DNA from 4 places in the Bacillus sp. FSL R5-0422 genome. Region 3 is predicted to be linked to each of the others. Evidence: riboswitches for the same ligand, from Rfam matches in the RefSeq annotation. Region 3 holds a riboswitch; each other region holds the start of a gene.
What was found. A riboswitch is a leader RNA that binds a small molecule or an ion and turns the genes downstream of it on or off. The one in region 3 is predicted to bind S-adenosylmethionine.
Positions count from the first base shown of each region.

Region 1 (4,027 bases), 1.4 Mb from region 3:
TGCTTGAATTAGAAGGTATCCCATTTGTTCAAAAATAAATCGATTGACCTGTTCCAAAAGTTTTCCAAGCGACATATCCTTTTATTAAGCTAAAAAAGTTGGTTGAGGGAAAAAGGAGGGCGCTAGGGAATGCTTTGGGACAAAAAGAATAAAATGTATGCCATCACTTCACTATGTGTCAAAATGAACGTTTTGACAGAAGAACAGAAAAACGAAATCTTAGCCAAAACGAATGAAATAAAAAAGCGCGGTGCTCTTAAATAAGAAGTACACGGCGCTTTTTTTATGATCAGAGTGAGATGTTTTCAGCAAACAGGGCATCAATCTCTTCAGTATAGTTCGATGTGATAATCCCTTTCTCTGTAATGATCCCTGAAATGAGATGGTGAGGAGTGACATCAAAGGCGGGATTGAATACCTGAACATCAGGTGGTGCAATTTGGACGCCGTTAAATTCCTTTACTTCCAGCGGGTCACGCTCTTCAATTGGAATATCTGATCCGTCTTTAGTTGAGACATCAAAGGTAGACAGCGGTGCAGCTATAAAAAATGGGATTTGAAAATGCTTGGCTAAAATAGCAAGACTTAACGTGCCAATCTTATTCGCCGCATCTCCATTACGGGCAATACGATCAGCTCCAACAATGACAGCAGAAATTTGCTTTTCCTTCATCGTGTGAGCTGCCATATTATCTGTGATGAGCGTCACATCTACGCCGCCTTGCATGAGCTCCCATGTTGTCAGTCTAGCCCCTTGGAGAACAGGGCGTGTTTCGCAGGCATAAATGTGAAGATCGAGATTTTTCTTTTTCGCTAAATAGAATGGAGCAAGGGCTGTTCCGTAACGGCTTGTGGCGATGGAACCTGCATTGCAAATGGTCATAATCCGATCACCTGATTTAAAGAGCTGGAGTGCATTTTGACCGATTTGTCTGCATGTTTCTTCATCTTCGATTTGAATTTGAATGGCTTCATGGACAAGGTCTGTTTTGGCTGCATTGACTGAAGCTGCACGCTCAATGCGCCGCAACAACCGCTCCAATGCCCAGGCTAGATTCACAGCGGTTGGACGAGCACTGTTTAAATATTCTTTTATCTGAATGACTTCTTGTTGAAACACATCAATGTCTTCTGTCTCAATGTCTTGGGCACTGAGCGCCAGTCCGAAAGCTGCTGTAATGCCAATGGCAGGTGCTCCACGCACTTTTAACGTGACAATGGCATCATACACGTCTTCTTTTGTATATAGATGCTCAAACACGGTTTCTGCCGGTAATTTTTGCTGATTCAGAATGTTAATATGGTTTTCTTCCCATTCGACAGAACGGGGGACTTCAAATTCTTTAGACAAAACCCGTCACTCCTTTACAGATTGCTGGAATAATGCGACGAGGTCAGACGCTGTTTCCACTGCATGATATTGTTTGATGAATGTTTTTCCGAGCGTAAGTGCTGTTTTTTTCTGCTGAATCCGTTTAGATGGTGATGGAATCGCATCAAGATCAGCGGCATGAGCAAGGCCAATCGTTCGGCGGACAAGCTCACAGCCTGCAAAGCCTGTTGCTTCTTTTAAAATACGGTCAAAGGTTGTTTCTAAAAAGCTGTCAGATACACTAAACGCTTCAATGCTGTCTTCTTTCCAAGCCTTTGCGAACACTTCCTTGAAGGTCGCCCATACATTGACGACATGGTCAAAAAGGTGCTGCTGATCGTGTTCATTTTCACGAGACAAAGCGTTTAGGAACAGGTTGGCGATAAAGTGACCGATATCGAATCCGAAGGGACCATAAAAAGCGAATTCTGGATCAATGATCTTTGTTTCCGTCTCACTTGCAAAAATACTGCCTGTATGAAGATCTCCATGAACAAGTGTTTCGGCAGATGTCAGGAAAATACGCTTCAATTCAGCTGCTTTTGCTTGCACTTCAAGATCTGCCCAAAGCGCTTCGGCGACTTCTCTTAATTCTTCTTCAAAATCATTTGTGCTGCTATCAAAGAAAGGATCTGTGAAGACAAGCTTTTCGGTAATGTCACAAAGATCTGGATTCGTAAATTGCTTCACAAATTGTTTTTTGATTTTAGGATTTGTGGCAAAGTCAGAAGTGTAAAAAAGTGTTTTTCCTAAGAATTCTCCGACATGATCAGATAAATGCGGATATTGTTTTCCGGCAATTAGCCCTTTTCTGACGATTTCTAGGTGTGATAGATCCTCCATAGCCGTCACAGCAAGAGCTGTATCTGAATAATAGACTGCTGGTACAAGGTGCGGCGTATATTCTGACTGCTTGATTAGGGCAGCACTTTCGATCCTCGCACGGTCTAATGTAAGTGGCCAGCTCTCTCCGACCACTTTGGCGTAGGGAAGTGCCTGCTTGATAATCAATCCTTTTTCTTGTTTATGGTCAAAAATATGAAAGACGTAATTTAAATTTCCGTCACCGATTTCCGTACATGTCAAATGACTGCTTTCTTGGATCAAGCCAAGTCTAATTGCGAGTGCAACTGCCGAGCTTTCTGTTAATTCTTCATATGATGCCGTAAGTGTAACCAATTGCTTCCCCTCCAAATCATATAAAAAAGCCTCTTTCTCCTGAGAGAAAGAGGCTTGATGTCGTGTATGCTCAAAGCCTCTCTTATCTCTCAGCACATACGTCTGATGGAATTAGCACCGTGCCCTATAAGACAATTGTCTTGGCGCTTACTTGCTGCGCCCCACTTCACAGTGGTATTAACGGTCGGTTGCTGTTGGGGTCAAAAGGCCAAATCCCTCGCCCAACTCTCGATAAGAGAAATCAATATGTAATTGTTTCGTGTCTACTTGCATTTCTTAATTCAAGATATTATCAGAGCTGCAGTTCACATGTCAATCCTTTTTCAAAATTGCTTTACAATTCGTGAAACAATCCATTACAGTGTTTGTATTGCTACGTAACTTGAATAGAAGGTGAAGAAAAATGGAATTTCAGCAGTCAGATGTATTGAAACAATTACCGACACAATTTTTTGCATCCCTTGTGCAAAAAGTGCAGAAAAAAGTGGAGGAAGGCGCAGATATTATTAATTTAGGGCAGGGAAATCCTGATCAGCCAACTCCCGTGCACATTGTAAAAGCGATGCAAGAAGCGGTCGCAAAACCTGAAAATCATCAATACTCCTCATTCCGCGGAACAGCGAGATTAAAAAAGGCTGCCGCTGCCTTTTATGAAAGAGAATATGGGGTTACACTTGATCCGATGACGGAAATTGCGATTTTATTTGGCGGGAAAGCGGGACTTGTTGAGCTGCCGCAATGCTTGCTGAATCCGGGTGATACGCTCCTTGTTCCAGATCCAGGTTATCCTGATTATTGGTCAGGTGCCGTGCTCGCTGGAGCTCAGATGGTGACGATGCCGCTACTTGAGCAAAATGATTTTTTACCTGACTATGACCGGTTGCCTGAGGATGTTAAGAAAAAAGCAAAGTTGATGTATTTAAATTATCCCAACAATCCGACAGGTGCTATGGCAAGCCAATCATTTTTTGAAGAAACCGTGACATTCGCTAAAGATCACAAACTCTGTGTTGTCCATGATTTTGCCTACGGCGGCATTGGGTTTGATGGGGAAAAGCCGATCAGCTTTTTGCAAACAGATGGAGCGAAAGAGACGGGGATTGAAATTTATACATTGTCTAAAACGTATAATATGGCGGGCTGGAGAGTCGGATTTGCAGCAGGAAATCCGTCTGTTATTAACGCGATTGAGCTTTATCAGGATCACCTGTTTGTTTCACTGTTTAAAGCCACTCAAGATGCGGCAGTGGAAGCTTTGTTAAGCGACCAAACGTGCGTACAGGTGCAGAATAATCGATATGAGAAACGGCGAAATGTGTGGATTGCTGCGTGCAAGGAGATTGGCTGGGAGGTCACTGCACCAAAGGGGTCGTTTTTTGCTTGGCTAAAGGTGCCAGAAGGATATACATCTGAATCTTTTGCTGACGTATTATTAGAGAAAGCACATGTGGTTGTGGCACCTGGGAATGGGTTTGG
Region 1 covers NZ_CP152014.1:1,261,148-1,265,174, forward strand. The annotation lists gene MKX52_RS06315 (methylated-DNA--[protein]-cysteine S-methyltransferase) at 1-38, shown strand, start outside; gene MKX52_RS06320 (hypothetical protein) at 130-264, shown strand; gene mtnA (S-methyl-5-thioribose-1-phosphate isomerase) at 290-1,351, opposite strand; gene mtnK (S-methyl-5-thioribose kinase) at 1,358-2,551, opposite strand; SAM riboswitch class I at 2,631-2,789, opposite strand; gene MKX52_RS06335 (pyridoxal phosphate-dependent aminotransferase) at 2,955-4,027, shown strand, end outside.
Region 1: another riboswitch for S-adenosylmethionine. It lies ahead of mtnK (S-methyl-5-thioribose kinase); the one in region 3 lies ahead of MKX52_RS17795 (5-methyltetrahydropteroyltriglutamate--homocysteine S-methyltransferase).

Region 2 (4,027 bases), 1.3 Mb from region 3:
TTTCAGGAATGAAGCGAGTTTAAATGCCGTTTGGCTTGCTTTTTCTAATCTCACCTGAAGGGTTTTTAACCCTCTTAACACAAGCCAGCAGTCCTGCACGCCAAGGACCGCACCGAATGAGTTTTGCAGCGAATAGAGTTCCTCTCCCAGCTTCTCATCTTTCACCACCGCTAAGCCTGACAGCACATCACTGTGACCGCTCAAAAATTTCGTTGCGCTGTGCAGGACAACGTCAACGCCAAGGTCGAGCGGACGCTGAAGAGCCGGTGTTAAAAATGTATTATCTAAAAATGTCAGACAGTCATGTTCTTTCGCAAGCTGGACGACGCCCTCTATATCCGTAATTCCTAGCGTCGGGTTTGACGGTGTTTCCATGTAAATGACCTTCGTATTCGATTGAATGCCTTTTTTGACTTCATTCAAATCCGTCATGTCCACAAAGGTATGCTCAATGCCGAATCTCGAAAGAACTTGGGTGATCATACGAAATGTACCACCATACACATCTCTTGTGACAAGGACGTGATCTCCTTTTGATAATAGAAGAAAAGCAGTGGAGATGGCTGCCATGCCAGATGCAAAAGCAAGCCCTCTCGTTCCTCCTTCTAGCGCCGCAATCGTATCCTCTAACGCTTGACGTGTAGGAGTCCCCGATCTTGAGTAGTCATATTGACCAAAATCATCAAAGCTGCTTTGATGAAAGGTGGACGCATGCTGAATCGGCACACTGACTGCACCTGTTGAACGGTCTGTTTTGAATGCGTTATGAACGAGTTGGGTTTCGAATGTCCAATCATGTGTGGTCATTTGGCATGTACCTCCTCTTTTACTTGTGATAGTGCCTGCTTTAGGTCTGCCTTCAGGTCATCTACGTGCTCAATACCAACGGAGAAACGGAGCAGTTTGTTACACACACCGTTTGCAATGCGAATTTCCTCAGGAATATCCATGTGCGTTTGCGTCGCAGGATACGTGATAAAACTTTCAATTCCGCCAAGACTTTCAGCAAAACAAATCGTTTTCAGCTGCTTTAAAAATGGATTGACCCAGTCTTCTTCGGCTACACGGAATGACAGCATTCCTCCCTTGCCTGGGTAAAGGACATCTTGAATTTCTGGCTGTTTCTTTAAAAACTCGGCTAGCTCCTGCGCATTTGCCTCGTGCTGGCGCATTCTAAGAGCCAGTGTTTTCATCCCTCTCATTAATAGCCATGAGTCAAATGGTGATAGAACCGCTCCAATCGCGTTTTGATGCTGGAACATGTCTTCAGACAACTGCTCTCCTTTTGTGACGACAAGCCCTGCAAGAACGTCATTATGTCCGCCTAAATATTTGGTTGCGCTATGAATCACAATGTCCGCTCCAAGCGTAATCGGCTTTTGCAAAACAGGTGTGTAAAAGGTGTTATCGACAATGACCAAAGCGCCATGTTCTTTTGCAATCTTCGCTATTTTTTGAATATCCGCTTCTTGCATAAGTGGATTTGTCGGCGTCTCAATAAAGACTGCTTTTGTGTTTGTTGTGATTTTAGAGCGTAAACAGTCTTCATCTGAAAAATCATCGTAAAGAAAACGTAAGCCGTACTTTTTCCATTCGTTTTCAAACAAACGGTATGTACCGCCATATAGGTCTGATGAGACGATGAGTTCATCACCACTTTCAAATAGCGCCATGATCGTTTGGATCGCAGCCATTCCCGAACTGAAGGCAAATCCGGCCGTCCCTTCTTCGAGTGAAGCAATCGCATCCTCTACAAGCTGCCTTGTTGGGTTTTTCGTTCGAATGTAATCAAATCCGGTTGATTCCCCTATGCCTCTATGTCTGTATGCTGTTGAAAGATAAACGGGGGGACTGACCGTACCAGTCGCCTCTTCGCTACGGTTTCCAATTTGCGCTAATGTCGTTTCCACATGTTCTGTCATTTGACACCATCCTAAGTAAAAATCTGATTTCAAAACAGAAAACCCCTTCTTCATAAGAAGAAGGGGTTTTAATCGCTTCCTCTTATCTTCCAAGCAAAAAAGCTGCTTGCTGGATTTAGCACCTTGGTACATCACATGAAGTGATGCATACCGGTTGCTGAGGTTTCAAAGGGCCAGTCCCTCCACCTCTCACGATAAGAATGTGTTGTCTGTCTGTTCTAATTCTTAATACTGTAACGCATTAAATCTCATTTTTCAAGAGGAATCTGAACAATTAATTGAAATTTTCTGTATTTTATAACAGATTCGGTGTTAACTGAATTGAATGCATGTTAGCATATAGGAACAACGCTATTTTTCATGTTACAATGAATGGAAACGTTTCACTTTGTGATGAAATCGGTTAGCTGGAGGAATGGATTATGGTGAAGAAAACAGGCATTATTCAAGAAGAAACCTTACATTCAAAAGAACTTGGGGCGGATATGACCCTTTTGATCTATTTGCCAGTCAATTACTCCCCCCTTTATACATATCATGTCATCATTGCCCAAGATGGTCATGATTATTTCCGTTTAGGCAAAATAGGCAGACAGGCAGAAGAATTGATGCAAAACAAAGAAATGGAACGCTCTATTATCATTGGTGTCCCTTATGAAAATGTCACCGAAAGAAGGAATACGTATCATCCAGATGGCACAAAATTTGAGGCGTATAAACGCTTTTTAGCAAATGAACTTGTCCCTTATATTGATATGCACTATCCAACCTATCAAATTGGCTCAGGACGCACGTTTATTGGTGATTCTCTGGGTGCTACGATTTCTCTTATGACAGCGATTGATTATCCTTCTTTATTTGGCGGGCTCATTTTGCAGTCACCTTACGTTGATGATTCAGTCTTAGAAGCTGTTAAACAGTCGACAGCCCTTTCTCATTATGCGATTATCCATCAAATTGGACTGGAAGAAACGGCTGTGAAAACGACAGATGGTCAAGTGCTCGATTTTATTCAGCCGAACGACGATTTAAAGGCACTTCTTGAACAGTCAGGTGCAGATTATTTATTTGAGACATTCGAAGGGGATCATAAATGGACGTTTTGGCAACCGCTCATTGCGTCTTCGTTAAAAAGAATGCTCCCATATTCGTTAATCAACTGAATTTTGTTATAATAAACAATAATAAATACTTTCTTAATCAGGAGGGAACAAGATGAAATACGGAGTTGTTTTATTTCCATCAAAAAAATTGCAAGATATTGCGAACTCTTACCGGAAGCGTTATGATCCGAACTATGCACTCATACCGCCTCATTTAACACTTAGAACACCTTTTGAATTAACGGATCTAGAAGCGGCTGATGTCGTCTCAACGCTAAGAGAGTATGCAAAAAATGCTTCTCCTATTACATTACGTATTAAAAAATTCAGTTCATTCGCTCCTGTAAACAACGTTATTTATATGAAAGTAGAACCGAACGAAGAAATCATGGCGCTCAATGAAAGGTTGTATGCAGATCCACTTGAAGGTACACCTGAATATGCCTTTGTTCCTCATGTGACAGTGGCTCAAAAACTCTCAGATGATGAGCATTCAGACGTTCTTGGTACATTAAAGCTGAGAAAGATTGACCATGAAGAAACAGTGGATCGCTTCCACCTTTTATATCAACTAGAGAACGGATCTTGGACCGTCTATGAAACATTTATTTTAGGAGAAGAGGGTTAAGGAGATTTGAAAACAGTCATCGCAACAGCACAAACACAACGAGAAGATGCATATTACGTTCGAAAAGAAGTATTCGTCAAAGAACAAGAAGTCCCATTAGAGATTGAAATAGATGAATTAGAAGACGAGGCCATTCATTTTGTCATTTATAATGATGAAATGAAGCCTCAAGCAGCCGCTAGATTGCGCATCATTGAAGGACCAAAGGCAAAGCTAGAACGAATTTGTGTGTTAAAAGAGGCACGCGCTTTCGGCCTTGGCCACAAACTATTAGAAGCGCTAGAAACAGAAGCCATTGCGAATGGAGCGAAGGAAGCGGTTATGCACGCACAAGTCCAAGCCCTTCCTTTCTACGAAAAGAAAGGTTACAAAGC
Region 2 covers NZ_CP152014.1:1,147,432-1,151,458, reverse strand. The annotation lists gene metC (cystathionine beta-lyase) at 1-807, opposite strand, end outside; gene MKX52_RS05710 (methionine biosynthesis PLP-dependent protein) at 804-1,922, opposite strand; SAM riboswitch class I at 2,002-2,123, opposite strand; gene MKX52_RS05705 (esterase family protein) at 2,345-3,085, shown strand; gene MKX52_RS05700 (YjcG family protein) at 3,138-3,653, shown strand; gene MKX52_RS05695 (GNAT family N-acetyltransferase) at 3,660-4,027, shown strand, end outside.
Region 2: another riboswitch for S-adenosylmethionine. It lies ahead of MKX52_RS05710 (methionine biosynthesis PLP-dependent protein); the one in region 3 lies ahead of MKX52_RS17795 (5-methyltetrahydropteroyltriglutamate--homocysteine S-methyltransferase).

Region 3 (4,027 bases):
AAACAGGTGAAGATAGTAAATTCCCTTTCATGTCTTATGTGATTTTCCCGGGAAATGTTGGTTCAAGGGATACGTTAAAAGAAGCTGTAGACATACTTGAAGGATAAAGCATAGGGGGTGTTTATACACTCCTTTATGCACCACAAAGGAGGAAAAACCATGTCGTTAGTGTTTATCGGACTTGGCGTTTTATTATTGCTTTTACTTATGGTTGTCTTTAAGTTAAACGCTTTCATATCTTTGATTATTGTTTCTTTAATTGTCGCTGTCTTAGAAGGAATGTCACCACTTGAAGCGATTGCTTCCGTCGAAAAAGGACTCGGCAGTACGCTCGGGCATCTCGCACTCGTTCTCGGTTTTGGTGCGATGCTTGGTAAATTGATGGCTGATTCTGGCGGAGCTCAGCGTATTGCGATGACACTCATTGATCGATTCGGTATTGGAAAGATTCAATGGGCAACGATGCTGACTGGGTTTGTGATCGGAATTGCTCTATTTTATGAAACCGGATTCATTATCTTAATTCCACTAGTCTTTACGATCGCTCAAGCTGCAAGACTTCCTGTGCTTTATGTGGGTATGCCGCTCGTCGCTGCACTCATCACCACACATGGCTTCCTCCCTCCTCACCCAGGGCCGACTGCCATTGCAAATGTCTTTCAAGCAAACATGGGACAAACCTTATTAGTTGGGATTATTTTAGCGATTCCTGCTGTTTTAGTAGGCGGACTTCTCTTTACAAAATTATTTAAAAAAGATCAGTTACACGCACATATTCCAATGAACTTATTTAATCCAAAGGAATTTACAGAAGAAGAGATGCCAAGCTTCGGCATCAGCATTTTCACCGCTATTTTGCCTGTATTGCTCATGACTTTCAGAGCAGTTTTAGAAATTTTCTTTCCGTCTTCCTCATTACTGCCAACCGCTGAGTTTTTAGGCGAGCCTGCGATTGCACTGTTAATCTCCGTTCTTCTTGCTATCTACACGTTTGGACTTGGCAGAGGAAAGAGCATGCAGGATGTGATGAAATCAATCACAGATTCTATCGGTTCTATTGCGATGATTTTATTAATTATTGCAGGTGGTGGCGCTTTTAAACAGGTGCTCATTGATAGCGGTGTTGATCAATACATTGCAGGAATCATGCAAGGAAGCACACTTTCGCCACTGCTTCTCACCTGGTTGATTGCTGCGGTCCTTCGTGTATCTTTAGGGTCAGCCACTGTCGCCGGACTCACAGCGGCTGGCATTTCTGCTCCTTTGATTGGACTCACAGGTGTGAGCCCAGAGTTAATGGTGATCGCAACAGGTGCCGGCAGCATTACGTTCTCTCACGTGAATGATGCGGGTTTCTGGATTTATAAAGAATACTTTAACCTGTCCATGGCCCAAACCTTTAAAACGTGGACATTGATGGTGACCGTTCTTTCACTTGTCGGACTAGCGGGGGTTCTCGTCGCTGATTTGTTCATATAGAAAATTAACTGTAAAAACCATTGACTTTCTCTCGTAAAAGTTGAATAATTATGTTTATTAAGAAAATTGAATCAAAGGTAACCTTATTAAGAGTGGTGGAGGGACTGGCCCTGTGAAACCCGGCAACCGCTGTTCCTCGGAACAGAATGGTGCTAATTCCTTAAGCAAGCAGATGCTTGTTTGAAGATAAGGCAGAGTTCTCTCAGTATATGATGCTCTTCCTTATCCAAGGAAGAGCTTTTTTATTTGATTTTTAACCTGTAGAAAGAAGGGATTCAACATGACACAAGTACAAACCATTGGAAAGAAAACAACGAAACCGCCATTCCGCGCAGATCAAGTAGGCAGCTTACTTCGTTCAGAACGTATCAAGGAAGCACGCAAGCAAAAAGCAGACGGTACACTGACAGCAGAGCAACTCCGACAAATTGAAAATGAAGAAATCACTCGTATTGTGGAGAAACAAAAGGAAATTGGATTAGAGGTTGTCACAGATGGAGAGTTCAGACGTGCTTGGTGGCATTTTGACTTTCTTGAGGGACTCGATGGAGTTGAAGGATTTGAAGCAGATCAAGGTATTCAATTCCACAATACGACGACAAAGGCGCGAGGAATCAAAGTAACGGGCAAGATCGATTTTACAGATCATCCAATGCTGGAAGATTATCGATTCCTTCACAGCATCGCTGGTGATCATACCGCTAAAATGACGATTCCAAGTCCGAATATGCTCTTTTTCCGTGGAAAGCTTGAAGAAGGAGTATACGACAGCCTAGAGGCATTCCACCATGATGTGGCACAGGCATATAAAAAAGCCATCCGTGCCTTTTATGATGCAGGCTGTCGCTATCTACAGCTGGATGATACAGCATGGGCCGTGTTCTTTTCTGAAAAAGGGCATGAACAAATCAAAGCCTTTGGCCGAGAAGAAGATGAACTGCGTGAGTCATTTGCGAAAACAATCAATGAAGCAGTTGCCGATCGTCCAGAGGACTTGGTGATCACTATGCACATTTGCCGTGGGAACTTTAAATCGACATGGGCAGCTGAAGGCGGTTATGAAGCAGCGGCAGAGACGATTTTTGCCGGCTTAGATGTAGATGGTCTCTTTTTAGAATTCGACGACGATCGTTCTGGCGGTTTTGAACCCCTTCGCTATGTGAAGAACCCAAACCTCCAAATCGTACTAGGCCTTGTCACTTCAAAATACGGTGAGCTTGAGCCGGCTGAACAGATTCAAAAAAGAATCGAGGAAGCAGCTCAATACGTCGACATTAACCAGATTTGCTTGAGTCCACAGTGCGGTTTCGCCTCAACGGAGGAAGGCAATCTGTTAACAGAAGAGCAACAATGGGAAAAGCTTCGTCATGTGATTGAGATTGCGGATCAAGTGTGGACTTCATAGTCCAAATGACGAAAAAAAGACAAACCGCAGTATGAACGGTTTGTCTTTTTTCTTTTATGCATCTAAATGATCGCCATTTGTCGCAATCACCTGTTTATACCAATCGAAACTTTTCTTTTTCTTTCTATCTAATGTACCTTTTCCTTCGTTATCACGGTCGACATAAATGAAGCCGTAGCGCTTTTTCATTTCAGCTGTTGATGCGCTAACAAGGTCAATTGGGCCCCAGCTTGTATAACCCATCAAGTCTACTCCGTCTGCAATGGCTTCTCTCGCCTCTAGCAAATGGCTTCTGAGGTAATCAATTCGGTAATCGTCTTGAATGGATCCGTCTTCTTCTACTTGATCGACAGCTCCCAGTCCATTTTCTACGATAAATAATGGTTTTTGGTAGCGGTCATATAGTTGGTTTAGTGTTGTACGAAGTCCTTTTGGATCAATTTGCCATCCCCAATCACTTGCTTCTAGATAAGGGTTTTTAACGCCTTCAAATAGGTTACCACCAGTGACTTTTCCAAGAACCTCTGGATCTGTACTTGTCACAAAGCTCATGTAATAGCTGAAGCCAATATAGTCTACTGTATGGTTTCTTAGGATGTCTTCATCACCATCTTGGATCTCAATATGAATTCCATTTTCTTGGAAGTATCGTTTCATGTAACCTGGATAGTAGCCTCTTGCCTGTACATCTGAGAAGAACAAGGTTTTACGGTCCTGATCCATTGCAGCAAACATATCTTCTGGTCTTGAGCTGTATGGATAAGTTGTCATCGCTGCAATCATACAGCCGATTTTCGCATCAGGAATGATTTCGTGGCCTGCTTTGACAGCTAAAGCACTTGCAACAAATTGGTGATGCGCTGCTTGATATTGAATGCTTTTCTCGTCATCCCCCTCTTCAAATACAAGACCACCGCCAGTGAAAGGCGCATGTAACACGACGTTGATTTCATTAAAGGTCATCCAATATTTCACTTTGTCTTTATAGCGAGTAAACAACGTTTTCGCGTATGTTTCATAAAGGTCGACAAGCTTACGGTTTCTCCAACCGCCGTAGTTTTTCACAAGTGCAAGCGGCATTTCATAATGGGAAATCGTGACAACTGGTTCAATTCCATGCTTATGCAGTTCATCGAATACTCT
Region 3 covers NZ_CP152014.1:3,465,697-3,469,723, forward strand. The annotation lists gene MKX52_RS17785 (four-carbon acid sugar kinase family protein) at 1-107, shown strand, start outside; gene MKX52_RS17790 (gluconate:H+ symporter) at 160-1,479, shown strand; SAM riboswitch class I at 1,560-1,672, shown strand; gene MKX52_RS17795 (5-methyltetrahydropteroyltriglutamate--homocysteine S-methyltransferase) at 1,760-2,884, shown strand; gene MKX52_RS17800 (glycoside hydrolase family 1 protein) at 2,939-4,027, opposite strand, start outside.

Region 4 (4,027 bases), 1.2 Mb from region 3:
AATAATCAGCGCCGTATTCAATTTTTTTCTCAAGACGTTTAACCGCCTTATCAATGTGACGAACATTCGGGTTAAACGCGCCAGCTACTGAAAAATTGGTCTTTTTCCCAAGCGGCTTTCCTGAAAAAGAAAGGCCTTCGTTAAACTGCTTAATCAGGCGGATCAAATCAAACGAGGTTAAATCATAAACCGACGTTGCTCCTGGAAAATCCCCAATCTTAGAAGGATCGCCTGTAATGGCTAAAATATCAGTTAAACCAAGGGTATCGAGACCCATCAAATGGGATTGAAGTCCAATTAAATTACGATCACGGCATGTGATATGGACGAGTGAACGCATATCAAGCTGCTGTTTCAATAATGCGCCGCAAGCCACATTGCTAATGCGCGGGGTTGCAAGAGAATTATCAGCTAATGTCAAGGCATCAATGCCTGCATTCTTTAATTCCTTTGCCGCGACGAGAAATTTTTCGAAGTTCAGCTTCTTCGGTGGGTCAAGCTCTACAATGATCGTCCGTTTTTTCGTAGCGAGCTCATCAAGTCCTGGTTCGGTCCGCTGATCTTGAATCGAAATGATTTCTTCTTTTAAAACTTTCACTTCTTTTTCAGTGATCGGGGCTAAATCCTTGACCGCTTCAGCCATTGCGTGAATATGCTGAGGCGTTGTTCCGCAACAGCCTCCGATAATACGTGCGCCTTGATTTCTAAATTCGAGTGCACTTTTTCGGAAATAATCGTTATCTGTATCATAGACGAGTCTGCCTTCTTCAAGTGAGGGAAGACTGCTGTTAGGATAGACTGATAAATGAGAATTTTCTAAAATCGGTACACCCTCGAGTGCCTGAATCATATGATAAGGACCTAGCCTGCAGTTAATGCCAACGACATCTGCGCCAAGAGAGGACAATTCAGATAAACCATCCCTAAGCGGTGTTCCATCCTGTAACACGCCTTGTTCATGCATGGAGACGTTCATGACAATGGGGAGCGTCGTTTCTTTGCGTGCAATTTGGAGAACGGCCTTCGCTTCTTCCATGTCATAATACGTTTCTAGCAATATTCCATCGGGTTCTTCATTTAATAGGATGTATAGCTGCTCTCTAAAGCTTCTTTTAATTTCTTCAATCGTGTAGGCATTTTTGTTAAACGTTCGAATGCCACCAATCGTTCCAAGGACATAAGCAGAACCTGCGGCTGCTTTTGCGATTTGTACCGCCTTTGTATTGATACGCTTTGTTTCTTCCTCTAAACCGTAACGGGATAGTTTAATATAATTTGCGCCGTACGTATTTGTTTGAATGATGTCCGCACCAGCCTGCACATATGCTTCGTGCACGCGCTTTACTTCATCTTCTTTCGATAAATTTAATTCTTCAAAGCAGCGGTCAATGCCGTAAGAGTATAAAAGTGTTCCCATTGCACCGTCAGCAATCAGTACGCGGTTTTGTAAGTCTTGTAATAGGCCCATTGGTTTCCTCCTTATTTCTATGTAACAAAAAAAGCCTTCTGATAAGAAGAAGACTTTTTGGCTGTATCGTAATTCTTCTTCTTATCTTCCAAGCAGTTGCTTGCTGGATTTAGCACCTTGGTCATAGAAAATAGATTTCTACTACACCGGTTGCTGAGGCTTCACAGGGCCAGTCCCTCTGCCTCTCTTGATAAGAAAGCGATATGAACATGTCAATGAATTGAACTTCCATCCACTGTATCGAAAAAATCGGAAATAATCAATGGAAAATTTGAAATTTATCGAAAATTTATAAATTGAACGTCAATCGGTAAATCTGCCTTACGCATAAGAGAAATCACTTCTTGTAAATCATCTTTATTTTTTCCTGTTACACGCACTTGGTCATCTTGAAATTGTGATTTCACTTTGATGCCGGATTGCTTAATGAGTGCATTGATCTTTTTGGCGTTGTCCTGATCAATTCCGCTGATCAGCTTCGCGCGCTGGCGTACGGTTCCGCCAAGGGCATGCTCGGTTTTTCCGTAGTCGATGTTTTTAGTTGGAACATTTCGTTTGATCAGCTTTGTCACAAGTACATCTTTTAGTTGCTCCAGCTTGAAATCATCATCAGAGATGAGCACGAGCTCTTCTTTTTCAAGAGAAATATCACTTTTGCTTCCTTTAAAATCATAACGATTTTTAATTTCCTTGAGCGCTGCTTGAACGGCGTTTTGCACCTCTGGCAGTTCAACCTTCGATACAATGTCAAATGAGCTTTCTTTTGCCATAACACATGACCTCCATGTATAGATATTGCGTCTATTTTATCATGCAACGTGGAGAAGAAGAAACTTTATCGAAGAGACGAGTCAAAGAGTTCTGCTGGCAGCGGTATAAATCGTGTCCGGCTTGTCCACTTTAGCTAACAGAACTAGAGATGTTCATGTGAGGAGAATTATAGTAGAATAAAGTGAATCAAAAGATGAACGAACGCTCTTGTACGAGCAGATAGGAAGGAAGAGAACATGAGACCAGGTGAGCAACTGACCTTGCAAATAGAGAACGAGATGGAATACGGCTACTTTTTGACAGATGGTGAAGATTCGGTCCTCTTGCACCGTAGTGAAATGACAGAAGATATTGATGACCAAGATGAAGTAGAGGTCTACTTATACGTAGATCATGAAGAAAGGCTAGCTGCAACGATGAAAATACCGACAATCAATGCGCATACATATGGCTGGGTAGAAGTCGTAGACGTCGTAGAAGACATGGGTGCATTTGTGGATGTTGGCTTGTCAAAGGATGCACTTGTCGCAACAGAACATCTCCCTCCTTTTGAGGAAGCATGGCCGAAAAAAGGAGACAAACTTTACTGTATGCTGAAAGTCACAAGCTACGGTAGAATGTTCGCGAAGCCAGCCACAGAAGATGTGATCAGTGACTTATTTACTGAGGCACCCGAAACCTTAATGAACAAAGAAATCACTGGAACAATTTATCGCTTAATTGCGACAGGCTCGTTTATGCTGACAGATACAGGGGTGCGAGGGTTTATCCACCGGACAGAACGAAAGGAAGAGCCAAGATTAGGATCGACCGTGACAGGACGCGTCATTGCAGTGAAAGAGGATGGAACTGTGAACGTGTCTCTGCTTCCTAGAAAACAGGAAGCGTTATCTGTCGATGCAGAAGAAATCTTAACTTATATGAGAACGAGAAATGGTGCGATGCCTTATGGAGATAAAAGCGATCCAGAAGACATCCGCGAACGATTCCAAATGAGCAAGGCAGCCTTTAAACGGGCATTAGGTCATTTGATGAAAAACGGCCTAGTCTACCAAAAAGAGGGCTGGACATACGAGAAAAAATGAGCAGCGTGAAAGAGAACCTTAACCTTATGGGTTTTCATATGACAATGAAATAAAGAAAAAGGGATAAAATCATCATGGTTTTATCCCTTTTTTTATATTTGTATAAATATTGGTTTTTTTCAGTGAAAAAAGTCATGAAAAACCTTCACATAGCCATTGAAACAACGCCTCTCAAATCCGATAAGAAAGGAGTAAGGATGATAAAAGGAGTGTGTGTTTGGATGAAAGTGAAAATTTCATTACTTCTGTTGGTAGCCATGCTTATGGTGCTAGCCGCATGCAGCAATCAACAAGGGAAACCACCAGCATCAAATGCGAAGCATATTGGCGTTATGCTCACAGATGATGGTCTTGGTGATCAATCATTTAACGATTCTTCATTTAAAGGATTAGAAAAAGCACGTGATGACCTAGGAATTGAATTTGATTATAGAGAAATTGCAGAAACCGATACATATGAAAAAGGGCTGACCGAGCTCGTAAAAGCTGGCAATGACCTCGTCATCGGGGTAGGCTTTAGTATGCAAGAAGACTTAGAAAAAGTCGCAAAGAAATATCCGAAGAAGCAGTTCTTGCTCATTGATGCCGTATCTGAACTGAAAAACGTGACCTCCGTGACGTTTAAAGAAGAGCAGGGTAGCTATTTAGCAGGCGCGCTTGCTGCCATGACAACAAAAAGTGATGTCATTGGATTTGTTGGCGG
Region 4 covers NZ_CP152014.1:1,067,445-1,071,471, forward strand. The annotation lists gene MKX52_RS05255 (bifunctional homocysteine S-methyltransferase/methylenetetrahydrofolate reductase) at 1-1,468, opposite strand, end outside; SAM riboswitch class I at 1,547-1,665, opposite strand; gene MKX52_RS05260 (YajQ family cyclic di-GMP-binding protein) at 1,747-2,238, opposite strand; gene MKX52_RS05265 (S1 RNA-binding domain-containing protein) at 2,476-3,324, shown strand; gene MKX52_RS05270 (BMP family ABC transporter substrate-binding protein) at 3,546-4,027, shown strand, end outside.
Region 4: another riboswitch for S-adenosylmethionine. It lies ahead of MKX52_RS05255 (bifunctional homocysteine S-methyltransferase/methylenetetrahydrofolate reductase); the one in region 3 lies ahead of MKX52_RS17795 (5-methyltetrahydropteroyltriglutamate--homocysteine S-methyltransferase).